4 regions of the Bradyrhizobium sp. 160 genome follow, and region 1 is predicted to be linked to each of the others. Evidence: predicted binding sites of a transcription regulator. Region 1 holds the regulator's gene; each other region holds the start of a gene.
The links. The regulator PhoB, encoded in region 1, activates phosphate uptake and scavenging genes when phosphate is short. The targets are predictions, from matches to a motif close to TGTCATNNANCTGTCAT.
Positions count from the first base shown of each region.

Region 2: the regulator PhoB is predicted to act here: its motif matches at 1,413-1,429, upstream of IVA98_RS18540 (DUF47 domain-containing protein).
Region 3: the regulator PhoB is predicted to act here: its motif matches at 1,901-1,917, upstream of IVA98_RS32780 (DUF2794 domain-containing protein).
Region 4: the regulator PhoB is predicted to act here: its motif matches at 1,352-1,368, upstream of IVA98_RS22650 (UDP-2,3-diacylglucosamine diphosphatase).

Region 1 covers NZ_JADPKD010000028.1:445,355-449,852, forward strand. The annotation lists gene pstB (phosphate ABC transporter ATP-binding protein PstB) at 1-657, shown strand, start outside; gene phoU (phosphate signaling complex protein PhoU) at 669-1,385, shown strand; gene phoB (phosphate regulon transcriptional regulator PhoB) at 1,400-2,107, shown strand; gene IVA98_RS11660 (GcrA family cell cycle regulator) at 2,359-2,871, opposite strand; gene IVA98_RS11665 (aspartate aminotransferase family protein) at 3,340-4,498, shown strand, end outside.
Region 2 covers NZ_JADPKD010000047.1:80,400-84,897, reverse strand. The annotation lists gene IVA98_RS18550 (branched-chain amino acid ABC transporter permease) at 1-345, shown strand, start outside; gene IVA98_RS18545 (branched-chain amino acid ABC transporter permease) at 347-1,315, shown strand; gene IVA98_RS18540 (DUF47 domain-containing protein) at 1,474-2,118, shown strand; gene IVA98_RS18535 (inorganic phosphate transporter) at 2,215-3,222, shown strand; gene sugE (quaternary ammonium compound efflux SMR transporter SugE) at 3,215-3,529, opposite strand; gene IVA98_RS18525 (peptide chain release factor 3) at 3,688-4,498, shown strand, end outside.
Region 3 covers NZ_JADPKD010000077.1:145,689-150,186, reverse strand. The annotation lists gene IVA98_RS32790 (Bax inhibitor-1/YccA family protein) at 1-567, shown strand, start outside; gene IVA98_RS32785 (GNAT family N-acetyltransferase) at 898-1,428, shown strand; gene IVA98_RS32780 (DUF2794 domain-containing protein) at 1,463-1,834, opposite strand; gene IVA98_RS32775 (DUF1223 domain-containing protein) at 2,432-3,208, opposite strand; gene acnA (aconitate hydratase AcnA) at 3,441-4,498, opposite strand, start outside.
Region 4 covers NZ_JADPKD010000055.1:188,740-193,237, forward strand. The annotation lists gene IVA98_RS22645 (glycosyltransferase family 4 protein) at 1-516, opposite strand, end outside; gene IVA98_RS22650 (UDP-2,3-diacylglucosamine diphosphatase) at 516-1,328, opposite strand; gene thiD (bifunctional hydroxymethylpyrimidine kinase/phosphomethylpyrimidine kinase) at 1,543-2,343, opposite strand; gene IVA98_RS22660 (Lrp/AsnC ligand binding domain-containing protein) at 2,879-3,124, shown strand; gene IVA98_RS22665 (c-type cytochrome) at 3,271-4,197, opposite strand; gene IVA98_RS22670 (CHRD domain-containing protein) at 4,353-4,498, shown strand, end outside.

The sequences.
Region 1 (4,498 bases):
GCCTTCATCGGCCCGTCGGGCTGCGGCAAGTCGACCCTGCTGCGCATCTTCAACCGGATGTACGATCTCTATCCAGGCCAGCGCGCCACCGGCCAGCTGTTGCTCGACCAGACCAACATCCTTGATCCCAAGCTGGACCTCAACCTGCTGCGCGCCCGGGTCGGCATGGTGTTCCAGAAACCGACGCCGTTCCCGATGACGATCTACGAGAACATCGCCTTCGGCATCCGCCTCTATGAGAAGATCTCGAAGTCCGAGATGGACGACCGCGTCGAGAAGGCGCTGCGCGGCGGCGCGCTGTGGAACGAGGTCAAGGACAAGCTCAACGCGTCCGGCCTGTCGCTCTCCGGCGGCCAGCAGCAGCGCCTCTGCATTGCCCGCACGGTCGCGGTACGGCCCGAAGTGATCTTGTTCGATGAGCCCTGCTCGGCGCTCGACCCGATCTCGACCGCCAAGGTCGAGGAGCTGATCCAGGAATTGTCCGAGAACTACACGATCGCGATCGTCACCCACAATATGCAGCAGGCGGCGCGCGTCTCTGATAAAACCGCCTTCATGTATCTCGGCGAGCTGATCGAGTTCGATGACACCAGCAAGATCTTCACGTCGCCGAGCGATCGGCGTACGCAGGATTACATCACCGGCCGGTTCGGCTGAGGAGACGGGACATGGGTACTGAACATACCGCAAAGGCCTTCGATACCGACCTCCAGGAGCTCACTCGCCTCGTCGCCGAGATGGGCGGCATCGCCGAGCGCATGATCGTCGATTCCGTCGACGCGCTGATCCGCCGCGACGTCGCGCTCGGCCAGCGCGTCGTCACCACCGATGCCGAGCTCGACGCGCTTCAGAAGCGCATCGAGGAGCGCGCCGTGCTCACCATCGCCCGCCGCCAGCCGATGGCGGTGGATTTGCGCGAGATCGTCGGCGCCATGCGCGTTGCCACCGATCTTGAGCGCATCGGCGACCTCGCCAAGAACATGGGCAAGCGCGTTGCGGCGCTGGAGACAGACTTCCATCCGCTGAAACTGTTCCGCGGCCTGGAGCACATGACCGACCTCGTGCAGCAGCAGGTCAAGTCGGTGCTTGATGCCTATGCCGCGCACGATTTGCCGGCGGCGATGGCAGTGTGGAAGGGCGACGAGGAAGTGGACGCCATCTGCACCTCTCTGTTTCGCGAGCTCCTCACTTATATGATGGAGGATCCGCGCAACATCTCGTTCTGCATCCATCTGATGTTCTGCGCCAAGAACATCGAGCGGATCGGTGATCACGCCACCAACATCGCCGAGACCGTGTTCTACATGATCGAGGGGCAGGCGATCACCGACAAGCGGCCGAAGGGCGACATGACGACCTTCGCCACGACGGTACCGAATACCTAGGGAGCGACGACAACATGGGCGCACGCATTATGGTGGTTGAGGACGAGGAAGCTCTCACCGAGCTTCTGCGTTACAACCTCGAAGGCGACGGCTATGACGTGGAGACGGTGATGCGCGGCGACGACGCCGACACCCGCCTTAAGGAACACATCCCCGATCTGATCGTGCTCGACTGGATGCTGCCGGGACTGTCCGGCATCGAGCTGTGCCGGCGGCTGCGCACCCGTCCCGAGACCAAGCAGCTCCCGATCATCATGCTGACCGCGCGCGGCGAGGAGAGCGAGCGGGTGCGGGGTCTTGCGACCGGCGCCGACGACTACATCGTCAAGCCGTTCTCGGTGCCGGAGCTGCTCGCGCGCGTGAAGGGCCTTCTGCGGCGCGCAAGCCCCGAGCGGCTCGCCACCGTGCTCGCCTATGGCGACATCGAGCTCGATCGCGACAAGCGCCGCGTCGCGCGTTCGGGCCGGCCGATCGATCTCGGCCCGACCGAATATCGCCTGCTGGAGTTTTTCCTGGAGCATCCCGGTCGCGTGTTCTCGCGCGAGCAGCTGCTCGACAGCGTCTGGGGCCGCGACATCTACATCGACGAGCGCACCGTCGACGTCCATATCGGCCGCCTGCGCAAGCTGCTCAATCTCGGCCGCGAGCAGGACCCGATCCGTACCGTCCGCGGCGCGGGTTATGCGCTGGATGATCGGTTTGCAAAGGCGGAGCAGACGTAGGCCCAGCTGCGTCAACAATCTCGGCCGTCGTCCCGGACAAGCGTAGCTCCGGCAACGCGCAGCGTTGTCCGGAGCGAAGCGCCGATCCGGGACCCGGGCCCATTGTTGCGCGAAAAAGGTAACTCCGAGGCCCCGTAACCACGGCTTGCGGTGGCTATCGGTCCCGGATCGGCGCTACGCTTGTCCGGGACGACATCGGGTTTGTTGCGCCGTCACCGCGTGACGGCTGCCGGCTCGATCTCAGGAAATAATCACCGCGTGCTCGGCTTCGGTGCCGCCCGCCGGCGATCCGCTGCCGGCTGATAGGCGACGCGCGAGTGCTGGGCGCAGTAGGGCAGGCCTGACAGCGCCTTGCCGCCACAGAAGAAGAAGTCCGGGCTGGAGGGATCGCCGACCGGCCAGTGGCACGTCGCCTCGTTCAATTCCAGCAGCGACAGCCGCTGGCTCATCGGCACCACGTTGTCGTAGGTGACCGGTTCGGCCTCCACCTCGACCTCGAAGGCCTGCGCCAGCGCGGTGTTGCCGCGCGAGATCGGCCGGGTCACCCGCATCATATGCTGCGCGGGCCGCGCCTTGCGCGGCCGCGGCGCTGCCGATGAAGGGCTCTTGGCGCGGCCCGACAGGCCAAGCCTGTGCACTTTGCCGATCACGGCATTGCGGGTCACATTGCCGAGCTCGGCCGCGATCTGGCTGGCCGAAAGTCCGGCCTCCCAGAGCTTCTTCAGCTGCTCGACGCGATCATCGGACCAGGTCAAAACCGTCATTGCACCCTTTCCCTCGTTGCGCGCCGCCATCCTGGGGCCTCACAGCGAATGCTTAAGCCTTGAAAAACCCGTGCCGTCAGAATCCCTTAAGGCTCGCCGGGCGCGTGACTGACGCCCGAACGTTTACGCCGGTACATGAGGACTCTTGGGATCAGAACCGCTGCACGAGATGTCGTATCTGACAGTCCAAACGCTACAATATGGCGTGACTCCCGCGCAAGAGTCCGCCGACTCGCTTCCACATGTTCCGTGGTGAAAACCCTGCAAGATCGGCACCGCAAGACTACGGATTCGGCGTTTCGCGAGGCTTTCCGGGCGGCATTGACACCCGTCTTGCCAGGCATAAGATGGTGACGCGTGCCGCCCTTAAAAGGCGGCACGTTTCGTTTTCCGGACCGGTCAATGGTGCGCTGCGCAAGGCATGCCAGGCAGGTCTCAACGTCCAAATGCAACATCCAAGTGATGGTCATGACCAACAGCGCCGCGCCGCATCTGCTTCCCGTTTTCGCCAGGGCGGACCTTGGCTTCGAGCGCGGCGAAGGCTGCTGGCTGATCGCGACCAATGGCGATCGCTATCTCGATTTCACCTCGGGCGTCGCGGTGAACGCGCTCGGCCACGCCCATCCCGCATTGGTCAAGGCGTTGCAGGAGCAGGCGACCAGGCTCTGGCACATGTCGAACCTGTTCCAGAGTCCCGATGGCGAACGGCTTGCAACGCGTCTGTGCAACGAAAGTTTCGCGGACTTCGTGTTCTTCTGCAATTCCGGCGCCGAAGCGTTGGAATGCGTGATCAAGGTCGTGCGGCGCTATCACGCCGCCAAGGGCCATCCCGATCGCTATCGCATGATCACCTTCGAAGGCGCCTTCCACGGCCGCACGCTGGCGACGCTGGCGGCGACGGGCTCGGCAAAATATCTTGAAGGTTTCGGCCCGCCCATGGATGGCTTCGACCAAGTCCCGCATGGCGACATCGAGGCCGTGAAGAAGGCGATCGGTCCGCAGACCGCCGGCATCCTGATCGAGCCGATCCAGGGCGAGGGCGGCGTGCGTTCGTCAACACCCGCCTTCCTCAAGGCGCTGCGTCAGCTCTGCGACGAGAAGGGGCTGTTGCTCGCGTTCGACGAGGTGCAGACCGGCATGGGCCGCACCGGCGATCTGTTCGCGCATCGCCGTCTCGGCGTTACCCCCGACGTGATGTCGCTGGCGAAAGCGCTCGGTGGCGGCTTCCCGATCGGCGCTTGTCTTGCCACCGCGGAAGCGGCTTCCGGCATGACGCCCGGCTCGCACGGCTCGACCTTCGGCGGCAATCCGCTCGCGATCTCCGCTGCGAACGCCGTGCTCGACGTCATGCTCGAGCCCGGCTTTTTCGATCACGTGCAGAGGATGTCGCTGCTGCTCAAGCAGAAGCTCGCCTCGGTGATCGATCGCTATCCTGATATCGTCAGCGAAGTCCGCGGTGAGGGGCTCCTGATCGGCATCAAGGCGGTCGTGCCTTCGGGTGATCTCGTTGCCGCCCTGCGCAACGAAAAGCTGCTCACCGTCGGCGCCGGCGACAATGTCGTGCGCTTCCTGCCGCCGCTGATCGTCACCGAAGCCGAGATCGAGGACAGCGTCGGGCGGCTCGAGC
Region 2 (4,498 bases), on a different contig from region 1:
GAGAACCCGACGCTGGTGCGCGCCTTCGGCGTCAACGTGCCGCGCATGATCACGCTGACCTATGGTCTCGGCGTCGGCCTTGCCGCGCTCGCCGGCGTGCTCTCCGCGCCGATCAATCAGGTGCGGCCGCTGATGGGCGCCGACCTCATCATCGTCGTGTTCGCGGTGGTCGTGATCGGCGGCATGGGATCGATCATGGGCTCGATCATCACCGGCTTTGCGCTCGGTGTGATCGAGGGCCTGACCAAATATTTCTACCCCGAGGCCTCCAACACCGTCGTGTTCGTGCTGATGGTGCTGGTGCTCTTGGTGAAGCCAACGGGATTGACGGGAAGGGCGGCCTGATATGACAGCCTTGACGGACGACACGCTGCCGGTGACCCCGCGCACGGTGCGCGACGAGATGATCGTGTTCGTGGTGATGGCGCTGCTCTTGGCGTCGGTGCCATTCACGGGAGTCTATCCGTTCTTCGTGATGCAGGCGCTGTGCTTTGCGCTGCTCGCCTGCGCCTTCAATCTGCTGGTCGGCTATGGCGGCCTGCTGTCGTTCGGGCACGCAATGTTCCTGGGGACTGCCGGCTATTGCAGCGCACATGCGCTGAAGGTGTGGGCGCTTCCGCCCGAGCTCGGCATCCTCGTCGGCGTCGCCGCCGCGTTCGTGCTGTCGATCGTGACCGGCTACATCTCGATCCGTCGCCAGGGCATCTATTTCTCGATGATCACGCTGGCGCTGTCGCAGCTTCTTTATTTCATCTACCTGCAGGCGCCGTTCACCCATGGCGAGGATGGCATCCAGGGCATTCCACAAGGGTACATGTTCGGCGTGCTCGATCTGTCCAAGCCGACCGTGCTCTACTATGTCGTGCTGATCGGCTTCCTCGCCGGCTTCCTCTTGATCTTCCGCATCATCAACTCGCCGTTCGGCGAGGTCCTGAAGGCGATCCGCGAGAATGAGCCGCGGGCGATCTCGCTCGGCTACCGTACAGACCAGTACAAGTTCCTGGCCTTCATCCTGTCGGGCACGCTGGCCGGCTTTGCCGGTGCGCTGAAAGTCTTCGTGGCGCAGAACGCCTCGCTCACCGACGTGCACTGGTCGATGTCGGGCGAGGTCGTCCTGATGACGCTGGTCGGCGGTCTCGGAACCATCTTCGGTCCCGTGATCGGCGCCTTCGTGATCATCGCCATGCAGCAATATCTGGCGGGCTTCGGCCAATGGGTGACGGTGATCCAAGGCGCGATCTTCGTGATCTGCGTGCTCACCTTCCGCCGCGGGGTCATCGGCGAAATCGCGCATTACTTCCGGCGATCGCTCTAAGTAGCTGATATAAAATCGGTTTACCGGTCGCTCGAAAGCGGTGGATGACCCTGCACCGCGGGCGTGAGATGACACGCGCGTGGATCGAAAATGGTCTATGACAGTTTCATGACGGCCCCTTCGGGCCAGGCCATTTTTCCAACCGGTAGCCTATCCCCATGATGCGATGGTTTCGTGCTTTCCTGCCCAAGGAGGAACGGTTCTTCGACCTGTTCGACCGTCATGCCCAGACCGTGATCCAGGGCTCGATCGCGCTCCAGAGCATGCTCAACGGCGGCGAGGAAACGCCGGTCTATTGCCAGCGCGTCAACCAGTTCGAGAACGACGCCGACAACATCACCCGCGAAGTGCTGACGGCGGTGCGCCGCACCTTTATCACTCCGTTCGACCGCGGCGACATCAAGAACCTGATTACCTCGATGGACGACGCCATCGACCAGATGCAGCAGACGGCGAAGGCCGTGATGCTGTTCGAAGTCCGCGCCTTCGAGCCGCCGATGCGCGAGATCGGCGGGCTTCTGATCGAATGCGCCAATCTGGTCGGGCGCGCGCTGCCGCTGATGCAGTCGATCGGCCCGAACGTCGCCATGCTGACCGCGATCACCGAAGAGCTGGGCAAGCTGGAAGGCCGCGTCGACGACCTCCATGACATCGGGCTGAAGGAGCTGTTCCTCAAGCATCGCGCGGGCAACGCGATGGATTTCATCGTCGGCGCAGAGATCTACGACCATCTCGAGAAGGTGGCCGACCGTTTCGACGACGTCGCCAACGAGATCAACAGCATCGTCATCGAGCAAGTGTAACGCATGATCCGGAAAAATGTGCCGCGGTTTTCCTTCGCGACAAACGCTGAACGCGTTTGCGCGGAGATCATGCGAAAAAATTGAGGCAGGGCCGCTGTGGATGCTGCGTTGGCTCTTCCCGTCCTGGTCGGCTTGATCGCCGTCGCGCTGCTGTTCGATTTCTTGAACGGACTCCATGACGCCGCCAATTCGATCGCGACCATCGTCTCGACCCGCGTGCTGCGGCCGCAATTTGCGGTATTCTGGGCCGCGTTCTTCAATTTCGTCGCCTTCATGGTGTTCGGGTTGCACGTCGCCCAGACCATCGGTACCGGCATCATCGATCCCTCCATCGTCGACGCCCAAGTGATCTTTGCGGCCTTGGTCGGGGCCATCGTCTGGAACCTCGTGACCTGGGCGCTCGGCATCCCGTCATCGTCCTCGCATGCGCTGATCGGCGGACTCGTCGGCGGCGGCATGGCCAAAGCGGGCATTTCGGCGGCAGTGTGGAGCGGATTGTCGAAGACGGTGCTGGCGATCGTGCTGTCGCCCCTGGTCGGCTTCCTGCTCGCAATGATGCTGGTGGCGATCGTGTCCTGGGCCTCGGTGCGCTCGACGCCCTTTGCGGTCGATCGCGCCTTCCGCATCCTGCAATTCGCCTCCGCCTCGCTCTATTCGCTCGGCCATGGCGGCAACGACGCCCAGAAGACCATGGGCATCATCGCGGTGCTGCTGTATTCGCAGGGTCATCTCGGCAGCGAATTCTCGGTGCCGTTCTGGGTCGTGCTGTCCTGCCAGGCTGCGATGGCGCTGGGCACGCTGATGGGCGGCTGGCGCATCGTCCGCACTATGGGCCTGCGCATCACCAAATTGACGCCCATGCAGGGCTTTTGCGCGGAGACCGGGGGCGCTGCGACCCTGTTCATGGCGACCTTCCTCGGCGTTCCCGTCTCGACCACCCACACCATCACCGGCGCCATCGTCGGCGTCGGCGCCGCCCGCCGCGTCTCGGCGGTGCGCTGGAACGTCGCTAGCTCGATCGTTTATGCCTGGGTGATCACGATCCCGGCCTCGGCCATCGTCGCCGCGCTGACCTGGTGGGTGGTCAAGATCTTCGTCAAGTAACGAACTTTAGGCCGGCAATTCCGGCGACGATGAGCCCGATGCTGGCGAGGCGGAACGCCGTGGCCGGCTCGCCGAACAGGATGATGCCGAGCGTCGCGGTGCCGACCGCGCCGATTCCGGTCCAGACAGCGTAGGCGGTTCCGACGGGCAGTGATTTGAGAGCAAGTCCGAGCAAGATGACGCTGCCGGCCATGGCCGCGAGCGTGACGACGGACGGAACAGGCCTGGTAAAGCCCTCGGTGTATTTCAGGCCGATCGCCCAGGTGATCTCGAGAAGCCCAGCGATCAACAGGATGCTCCAGGCCATGACGACCCTCCATTCTAGGCAGGGTCGTCCCCGCGGCTGAGGTGCTGAGAACGGGAAGGCCGTCCTTCCCGAAATGCCGATATGGGGCTGGCCGGAGGGCCACGCAATCACCAAATGAGGCTTGATCAGGCCCAGTTTCCCTGCCAAACGCTCCCGCCATGTCCGACATCGTCACCACCGCAGCCGAATCGCCGGCCCGTTCTCCGCTTGCCGCTGAAGTGGCACGGCGGCGGACCTTTGCGATCATCTCCCACCCCGACGCCGGCAAGACCACGCTGACCGAGAAGCTGCTGCTGTTCGGTGGCGCCATCAACCTCGCCGGTCAGGTCAAGGCCAAGGGCGAGCGGCGCAACACGCGTTCCGACTGGATGAAGATCGAGCGCGAGCGCGGCATTTCGGTCGTGACCTCGGTGATGACCTTCGAGTTCGAAGGCCTCGTCTTCAACCTGCTGGATACTCCGGGCCACGAGGACTTTTCGGAAGACACCTACCGGACGCTCACGGCGGTCGATTCCGCCGTGATGGTGATCGACGCCGCCAAAGGCATCGAAGCGCGCACCCGAAAGCTGTTCGAGGTATGTCGTCTCCGGGATATCCCGATCATCACCTTCATCAACAAGATGGACCGCGAGAGCCGCGACGTCTTCGAGCTGCTGGACGAGATCGAGAAGACGCTGGCGCTCGACACCACGCCGATGACCTGGCCGGTCGGCCGCGGCCGTGACTTCCTCGGCACTTATGACGTCGTCAATGGCGGCGTGCGCCTGCTCGAAGGCGGCGGTGCCAAGACCGGTGCGGCGCAGCAGATCGAGATCGAAGAGCTCGCCAAGCTCAATGCCAATCTGGACGTGTCCGCGGTGAAGGACGAGCTCGATCTCGTCACCGAAGCGTCAAAACCGTTCGAGCTCGAAGCGTTCCGCGAGGGACATCTGACGCCGGTTTATTTCGGCAGCGCGCTGCGCAATTTCG
Region 3 (4,498 bases), on a different contig from region 1:
CCGTTCGGCTACGCGATGTTCGTGAGCCCCCTGAAGTGGCTGTTCATGCTGGCGCCGCTCGCGATGGTGTTCGTGATCTCGGCGGGCATCAACCGTCTGGCACCCTCGACCGCCCAGATCCTGTTCTGGGTATTCTCGGCGCTGATGGGCATCTCGCTGTCGTCGATCTTCCTGGTGTTCACGCACACCTCGATCGTGCGGGTGTTCTTCATCACCGCGGCCACCTTCGGTGCGCTGAGCCTCTACGGCTACACCACCAAGCGTGACCTGACTGGCATGGGCTCGTTCCTGTTCATGGGCCTGATCGGCATCGTCATCGCGAGCCTGGTCAACCTGTTCCTGGCGAGTTCGATGCTGCAGTTCATTGTCTCGGTGGTCGGCGTGCTGGTGTTTGCGGGCCTCACCGCCTGGGATACCCAGCGGCTGAAGAACGACTACATCTACGGCTACGCCTCGGCCGGCGGTGACATCGCGGAGCGTGCGGCCATCACCGGCGCGCTGTCGCTGTACCTGAACTTCATCAACCTGTTCACGCTGCTGTTGCAGCTCCTCGGCCAGCGCGATTAAGCGATAGGCTGAGAGAACGACATCAGCCCCGGCCGAAAGGCCGGGGTTTTTGTTTGGGGCATGATGTCGCCACATACCCGGTGTCATCGCCCGCCAATGGTCTCGCCTTCGGCGAGCCCGATGACGGGCTCCGGCGGGCGATCCAGCATTCCAAAGCGTTCGTGAGAAGCCGAGGGGCCGCGGCGTACTGGATGCCCCGCCCCCGTGCGCAATTGGCACTAGGCGGGGCATGACAGCACGGAGAAGATGGAGACTGCTGCGCCTGCATGACGGCTGGGAAGCAGCCCTGCCCTCTTCCAGCGGCCGCGGGAAGGCTCTAATCTTGCCGCCATGTCCGCACCCGAAATCAGGCCCACGCTCGAGGCCGATCTTCCCGCCATCACCGCCATTTACCAGCAGGCCGTCCGCGAGGGCACCGCGACGTTCGAGCTGGAGCCGCCCGATCTTGCCGAGATGACGCGCCGCTATCGCGCGCTGATCGACGGCGGCTATCCCTATTTCGTCGCGATCCTTGATCGTCGCGTCGCCGGCTATGCCTATGCCGGTGCCTACCGGCCGCGGCCGGCCTACCGCTTCACGGTGGAGAATTCGATCTATCTCGATCCCTCCTTCCAGCGCCGCGGTGTCGGCTCTCTGCTGCTGGAGCGGTTGATCATCGAATGCGAGGCGCGCGGCTTCCGGCAGATGATCGCGGTGATCGGCGATTCCGCCAATGCCGGCTCGATTGGCGTTCACGCCAAGAGCGGCTTCGAGATGATCGGCACGCATCCCAATGTCGGGCTGAAATTCGGCCGCTGGCTCGATACGGTGATGATGCAGCGCGCCCTCGGCGAGGGCGCAAGCACGGTGCCGGGAAAGTAGGCGCGTTGCGCCTTTGTCGTCCACCCGACGCCGCCTACACCACCGCCAGCTTGCGATCGATCACCAGCAGCACACGCTCGAGCTCGTGACCGCGGCGCAGGATCAGGCCGGTCGCCGAGATCACGCTGTACATGCCCTGCTTGCGCGCGAGCCGCGGGTCCTTCTCGATGCGATAGATCGGCACTTCCGAGGCGCGGCGATAGACCGAGAACACGGCGCGGTCCTTCAGGAAGTCGATGGCGTAGTCGCGCCACTCGCCGTCGGCGACCATGCGGCCATAGAGATTGAGGATCCGGTGCAGTTCGAGGCGGTTGAACGTCACCCGGTTCGGCTGCGTCGTCACAGCGGCGGGGCGCGCCGCCGCGCGCTGCTCGCTCGGATCGGCATCCTCCGACATCAGACTCATGGGAAGCGCCTCCTGATCGCGCGACATGACCCCGCGTCCCCGAAGACCGTCCCGGGAACTGCGCTCATGACAATTGCATGATCGCGCCAACCGTACCGGGCCGCAAGAGGCTCCCTAGCTCAACCAATGGAATCGATTGCGAATCCGAACACACGCAGCGGTGGAACTCCGTCGCGGCAAACCGTCACGGGATCGTTAGCAGGAATCATAGTATCGCCGCTTTTCCGCCTAGCGACTGCCGCCCTGCATTGCGAAAACACTTACGTGCGTTGACCCGGTCCTTCGGTTCCGGATTCCTCAGCCCCCAGCCCCCCGGGGTCGACAGGATCGGGTCTGTACGCACGGCAAGGAGGGCCAACGCAAGTTGGTCCTTTTTTGTTTGTGTCGGGATGTTTCCGATCCTGCGAACTTGTCTCTGATCCGCACTATGATCCGCACAAAGGCTGTCTCTCCTCATCCTGAGGGCCGCGCTCTTGCGCGGCGTCTTGAAGGATGGAGGCCCCATTGCATCAGCGGGGGGCCTTTCATGGTTCGAGATGCCGCGCAAGGGCGCGCTCCTCACCATGAGGATTGAAAGCAGAGTACGACGCCAAAGAATCAGTGCAGCGACGTGTACGCCGCGCCCAGCATCGGGCCCGGCTTCTCTCGGCTGCCATCCTGGACATAGACCACCGCGCCGTCGACGCCATCGCGCGTGAGATTCTCGATCGGCACCGTCCAGCTTTCCGGACGGCCGGTCCAGTCGCCGACCTTCAGCAGGTTGCGCACGACGTTGTGATAGGTGACCTGCTGTCCGCGATTTTCGCCGCGGGTGATCGTGATGGGCACCGACTTGGCGATCGAGCAGATCCAGACCTCGCCATGCGAGACCGTGGGCTCGTTGCTCCCGGCCACCGAGACGTTGATCTGCTTGCCCGCAAGCGACATCGTCACCGGCACGCTCATCACCCCCGTGCCCCTGTCGGTCTTGCCGATCGCATTCTCGATGCCGGTGCGATCGCTGCCGATGACATGGGTCGAGCCATTGACGACGACCTGCGGCGTGTAGACCTCACGGTCGCCGCGCACGCGCGAGTAAGCACGCTGCCGTGCAGAGAAGCGTGAATCCGCCAGCGTGTCCTTCCAGCCGAGATAATCCCAATAGTCGATCGGCATGCTCAACGCGATGACCGAGGGATCTTTGGAGAGATCGCCGATGATCTTGTCGGCGGGCGGACAGGACGAGCAGCCCTGCGAGGTAAACAATTCGACAACGGCGCGGGGATCAGCCTCGGCGGGGCGGATGACGGCGACGATCGCACAGATGCCGAGAGCACCCGACCAGAGGGCACTGGACCAACGTGAAATCGGATGAGAAGCCGTCATTGTTGTCATGTCTAACGCCGCACACCATTGCTTGTGAGAGGGAATCTTATCGCCTGATGGTCACCGTAGTCTTACGGGGCGCGGCACATTCGTCCTTCCAGGCAACCGTCCAGGAGGAGGTTTTCCACCGGCCGGGCCCATCCGAAACGTGCCGCAAACGCGCGAAGGCGGCCTTTTGATAGGCCGCCTTCGTTCAGGCTTCTACTCACTTCGCAGTGAGCCATCGTTCACAAATCCGCGCTTACGCCGCAAGCTTGCGCAGCACGTAGTGCAGAATGCCGCCGTTGCGGTAGTAGTCGAGCTCGTCCAGCGTATCGATGCGGCAAAGCAGCGAAACGCGCTGCAATGAACCGTCGCCGGAGACGATCTCCGCGGTCAGCTTCTGGCGCGGCTTGAGGTCGCCGACGAGGCCGCGCAGCGTGACCTTCTCGTCGCCCTTGAGACCCAGCGACTGCCAGGAGGTGCCCTCCTCGAAGGTCAGCGGCAGCACGCCCATGCCGACCAGGTTCGAGCGGTGGATGCGCTCGAAGCTCTGGCAAATCACGGCGCGAACACCGAGCAGGCGCGTGCCCTTTGCGGCCCAGTCGCGGGAGGAGCCGTTGCCATATTCGGCGCCGGCGAACACTACCAGCGGCACCTTCTCTTCCTGGTACTTCATCGCGGCGTCGTAGATCGACATCTGCTCGCCGTCGGGCCAGTGCTTGGTCAGACCGCCTTCCGGAATGTTGCCGTCGGCGCCCTTCAGCATGAAGTTCTTGATGCGGATGTTGGCGAAGGTGCCGCGCATCATGACTTCGTGGTTACCGCGGCGCGTGCCGTACTGGTTGAAGTCGGCAGGGCGCACCTGGTGCTCGCTGAGATATTTGCCCGCGGGCGAGGTGAGCTTGATCGAGCCGGCCGGCGAGATGTGGTCGGTGGTGATCTTGTCGCCGAACATGGCGAGGATGCGCGCCTCGACGATGTCGGTGACCGGCTCCGGCTCCTTCTTCATGCCGTCGAAATATGGCGGGTTCTGCACATAGGTCGAACTCATGTTCCAGCGATAGGTCTCGCTCTCGACCGTCTTGATCTTGCGCCAGTTGGTGTCGCCCTTGAACACGTCGGCATACTTCTTCTTGAAGATCGACGCGGTCACGAACTTCTTCATGAAGGCGTTGATTTCTTTCGTCGTCGGCCAGATGTCCTTCAGATATACCGGCTTGCCGTCCTTGCCCTCGCCGAGCGGCTCGGTGGCGAGGTTCTTGGTCACGCTGCCCGCGAGCGCGTAGGCGACGACCAACGGCGGCGAAGCCAGATAGT
Region 4 (4,498 bases), on a different contig from region 1:
GATCGCGCGGGGACGGAACAAATGGGTGTCGACGCCGCGCGGCCACAGCACGACATTGTCGAAGCCGCGCTCGGCGAGCTCGCGCGCGAGCGCAGGCGTCGCCGCCATCACGGCGCGGCTGGGCGCATGGAAGCGGCGCAGCGCGCGCCAGATCAGCGAGCCCGGCACTGGCACGCGAGCCCGGACATATTCTGGAAAGCGGGTATGGAAGCTGGTCGTGAACGGCAGCTTGCGCTGGCGGCAATAGCGGCGGACCATCAGGCCGATCGGCCCCTCCGTCGCGATGTGGATGCTGTCCGGGCGTGCTTCTTCGATCAGCTTTGCAATTCGCGCCGGGCGCGGCATGGCGAGGCGCACGTCGCGATAGCTCGGCATCGCAAAGGTGCGGAACGATTGCGGCGTCAGGAACGTGAACGCGACGCCGAGCCCCTCTGCCGCGTCGGCCAGCTTGGTCAGCGTCCGAACCACACCGTTGACTTGCGGGTGCCAGGCGTCGGTCGCGACCAGGATGCGCATCAGGCAGCTCTTGCCGCGACCTGCGGGACGGTTGCCGGCTTCTGCAAATGATCCGCCCAGGTGATGATCTCGAAACGGCCGTCGTCGTGCTCGACCAGCGCGGTGCAGCTCTCGACCCAGTCGCCGCAATTCAAGTAGCGAATGCCGGCCTCGTCGCGGATCACGGCGTAATGGATGTGGCCGCAGATCACGCCGTCCGCGTCGTGACGTCGCGCGTCGGCGGCGAGCGCCTGTTCGAACGCGCCGATATAGTTGACGGCGTTCTTGACCTTCTGCTTGGCCCATTGCGACAGCGACCAATAGGGCACGCCGAACAAGCGGCGGAAGAAGTTGACGAGGCGGTTCATCTGGATCGCGAAATCGTAGGCCTTGTCACCGAGATGAGCGAGCCAGCGCGCGTTCTGCACCACGAGGTCGAAGATGTCGCCGTGAATCACGAGATAGCGCTTGCCGTCGACGCCGGTATGCACGGTGTTCTCGACCACGTCGATGCCGCCGAAATGCGTGCCGTAATAGTTGCGCAGGAACTCGTCGTGATTGCCGGGAATGTAGATGACCTTGGCGCCCTTGCGCGCCTTGCGCAGCAGCTTCTGGACGAGGTCGTTATGGGATTGCGGCCAGTGCCAGCTCGATTTCAGCGCCCAGCCGTCGACGATGTCGCCGACGAGATAGATGGTGTCGGCATCGTGGTAGCGCAGGAAGTCCAGCAGAAGATCGGCTTGAGAACCGCGGGCTCCGAGATGGACGTCGGAGATGAACAACGTGCGAAAGCGCCGCTCCGGGCTCTCGTCACTCACATCGTAACTTCCCATGCGCCAGCCTGTAACAATGTCCCGTGACAGGGGGATGACCGATTGAACTCTTGAGGCACGTTCCGATACGAATCACGCCTTGCCTCGCCTGCCCTGCGAATATCAGTCGCATGCGACAATCAGGCGACATGGCGCGCAGCGCCTCGTCCAAGATCAGATTCGCACTGGAAGCCCGGAGGGCAGGCGCTCCCTCTCCCGCTTGAGCGGGCGGTCGTCAGTAGAACTTATGGAAATGATGGATCGGCCCGTGGCCGTGGCCGACGCTGAAGCGGTCGGCGGCGCCAATCGCAGCGCTGATCCAGGCCTTGGCGCTGCGGACCGCCTGCTCGAGCGCCTCGCCTCTGGCGAGACCCGCCGCGACGGCCGAGGACAGCGAGCAGCCGGTACCATGGGTGTTCTTGGTGGCAAGGCGGGGCGCCGCGAGCGCGATGGCGTTGTCGGCATCAACCAGATAGTCGACGCTCTCCGCGCCTTCGCCGTGTCCTCCCTTGATCAGGACCGCGCGGCAGCCGAGCGCCAGAAGGCAGTGCCCCTGGCTTTCGATCTCGGCCTGGTTGGCCGCGACCGGTGCATCGAGCAGCGCAGCGGCCTCGGGCAGGTTCGGCGTGATCACCGAGGCGAGCGGTATCAGTCTCGTGCGCAACGCCTTGACGGCGTCGGAGGCCAGCAGCCGGTCGCCGGATGTTGCCACCATCACGGGATCGAGCACCACGTGCCGGGGCGCCCAGTGCGACAGCGCGGCCGCGATCGCGTCGATGCTGGCGGCCTGGGCCACCATGCCGATTTTCACAGCGCCGACATCAAGATCGGAAAACACCGCATCGATCTGCGCGGTGACGAACTCGGCCGGCACTGCGTGAATACCCGTGACGCCGCGCGTGTTCTGCGCCGTCAACGCCGTGATGGCGGAGGCGCCATAGACGCCGAGCGCGGCAAAAGTCTTCAGGTCCGCCTGGATGCCGGCGCCCCCACTCGAATCGGAGCCGGCGATGGTGAGCGCCACGGGCGTCGTCATCGCGGGAGACATCTGCTTGATCCGGACACCGCCATGGCCTGTCCTAGCGCGACCGTGGAACACCAGCAAGCGCCACCAGCTGCAAGCGACGCTGATTGGCGACACAGCCGTGCTCCAGCGCAGCAAGCGGACGCGGCGTGGACCGCGCAATCGTGCAGGCTTGCAAATGCAAGCTCACCTTCTCTTTATGGTCTTGCCCCTCAGCTTGCTTCGCCGATGCGTGAGACGTCAAGTGCTGGAACTGTCCGGCGCCGCCAGTTGCAGGCCGCCCGGGGCCGCGCCGACGAGACGATCCTGATCGCCGAGGACAACCCGTTCGTCCGCTCCTCGCTATTCGCAGGGTGGAAGCTCTCGGATATCGCGTCGTTGCCGCGGTCAATGGCAAGGGAGCCTTGCAGCAGCTGCGCACCGATCCCCAGCATCGACACGCAGTTCACCGAGTGCCGGACCCGCATCGAGGGGCGGCAAGTTCGCTTGCTAAATCCGGCCGATTTTGGCCTATTAGCCGGCTAGATGTGCTTTCGGAGTGACCGCGATGGTTCCCTTTTTCGTCCAGATCAAATGCAAGCTCGGCCAGTCCTATGTGGTCGCCAATGCGCTCGCCGAAGCCGAGATCGCCTCCGAGATCTATTCCACGGCCGGTCAATACGACCTCCTCGTGAAGTTCTACGTCGACAAGGACACCGACATCGGCCATTTCGTCAACGAGAAGGTGCAAGTGCTGCCAGGCATCCAGGACACCCTCACCATCATCACCTTCAAGGCGTTCGGCACCGGCTAACGGGCGTCATCGATGCGGGATGAGTTTGGTTATATCGATGCGAGCCAACGGTTCACCTCTCCCGAAGGGAGAGGTCGGATCGCATCGAAAGATGCGATCCGGGTGAGGGGTTACAGTCTCACGATCGAGCTAGCCTTCATCACGCACTAGCTGCCCTGCTTGCGCTTGGGCGGGGTCGGGCCGTCCACCGGGGGCAGCGATTTGACGTAGTCCGCCATTGCCGCGAGATCCGCGTCCGGCAGTTGCGAGGTGTTCTTGATCACGCGCGTCATTGCGCCGCCGACGCTGTCGCCATCGGGCAGTTCGCCAGTCTTGAGGAAATAGGCGATGTCCTTCGCGCTCCACTCGCCAAGGCGCTTCTGGGTGATGTTGGGGACCCAGCCCTCGCCTTCCGGATTGGGCCCGCCGGCAAACCGCTCGCTCGCGATGATGCCGCCAAGCGCGTTGCGCGGGCTGTGGCATTCGGCGCAATGGCCCAAACTGTTCACGAGATAGGCGCCGCGATTCCATGCCGGCGACTTCGCGCCGTCGGCGACGAACGGCTTGCCGTCCAGAAACAAGAATTTCCAGATGCCGACATTGCGCCGGATGTTGAAGGGAAAACTGACGTCATGGTCGCGCACCTTGCCCGCAACAGGCGGTAGCGTTTTCAGATAGGCAAAGAGGTCGAGCACATCCTCACGCTTGGCGTGCCGATAGGACGTATACGGAAACGCCGGAAAATAGTGCTGCCCGGCCGGCGAGACCCCGTGCATCACCGCGTTAACGAAATCGGCGTCGGTCCATTTGCCGACGCCGTCATTGGGATCGGGCGAAATGTTCGGCGCGTGAAACGTTCCGAACGGCGACTTGATCGCGACGCCCCCACCGAGCCTGAGACGATCAGGCTGATCGGGAACGGCATGGCAGGACGCGCAGCCGCCGGCGTTGAACATCACCTCGCCATTGGCAAGATCAGGCGCGTGCGGCGGCGTGGTGCCCGCGGCTGCCACTACGGGCGCGCTGAGCCACCAATAGACGCCACCTGCGGCAAGCGCGGCAAGCAGCGCCACGAGAATTGTTCGTTGCAACATGCACGTCCATTCGTTCTTGCGGCGAACCTACGACCGATCTCCGCGCGGCTCCAGCCACGAAGAATTTAGCCCCGCCCCGGCCGGAGACGGGAATAAACTGAAACGTCGGCTGTTGGAAGTTTAGCAGCCCAAACGGGTTCAGCAGGGAGAATGTCATGAACAAGACCGTCATCGCCATGTCAGTGCTCGCGGCCGCTGCTTTTGCAGGGCCGGCCAGCGCCGAAAAGCTGAAAGCAACGCTCGACGCCAAGTCCGAGGTGCCGGCAACGACCAGCAGCGGCACCGGAACGGCCGATCTGGA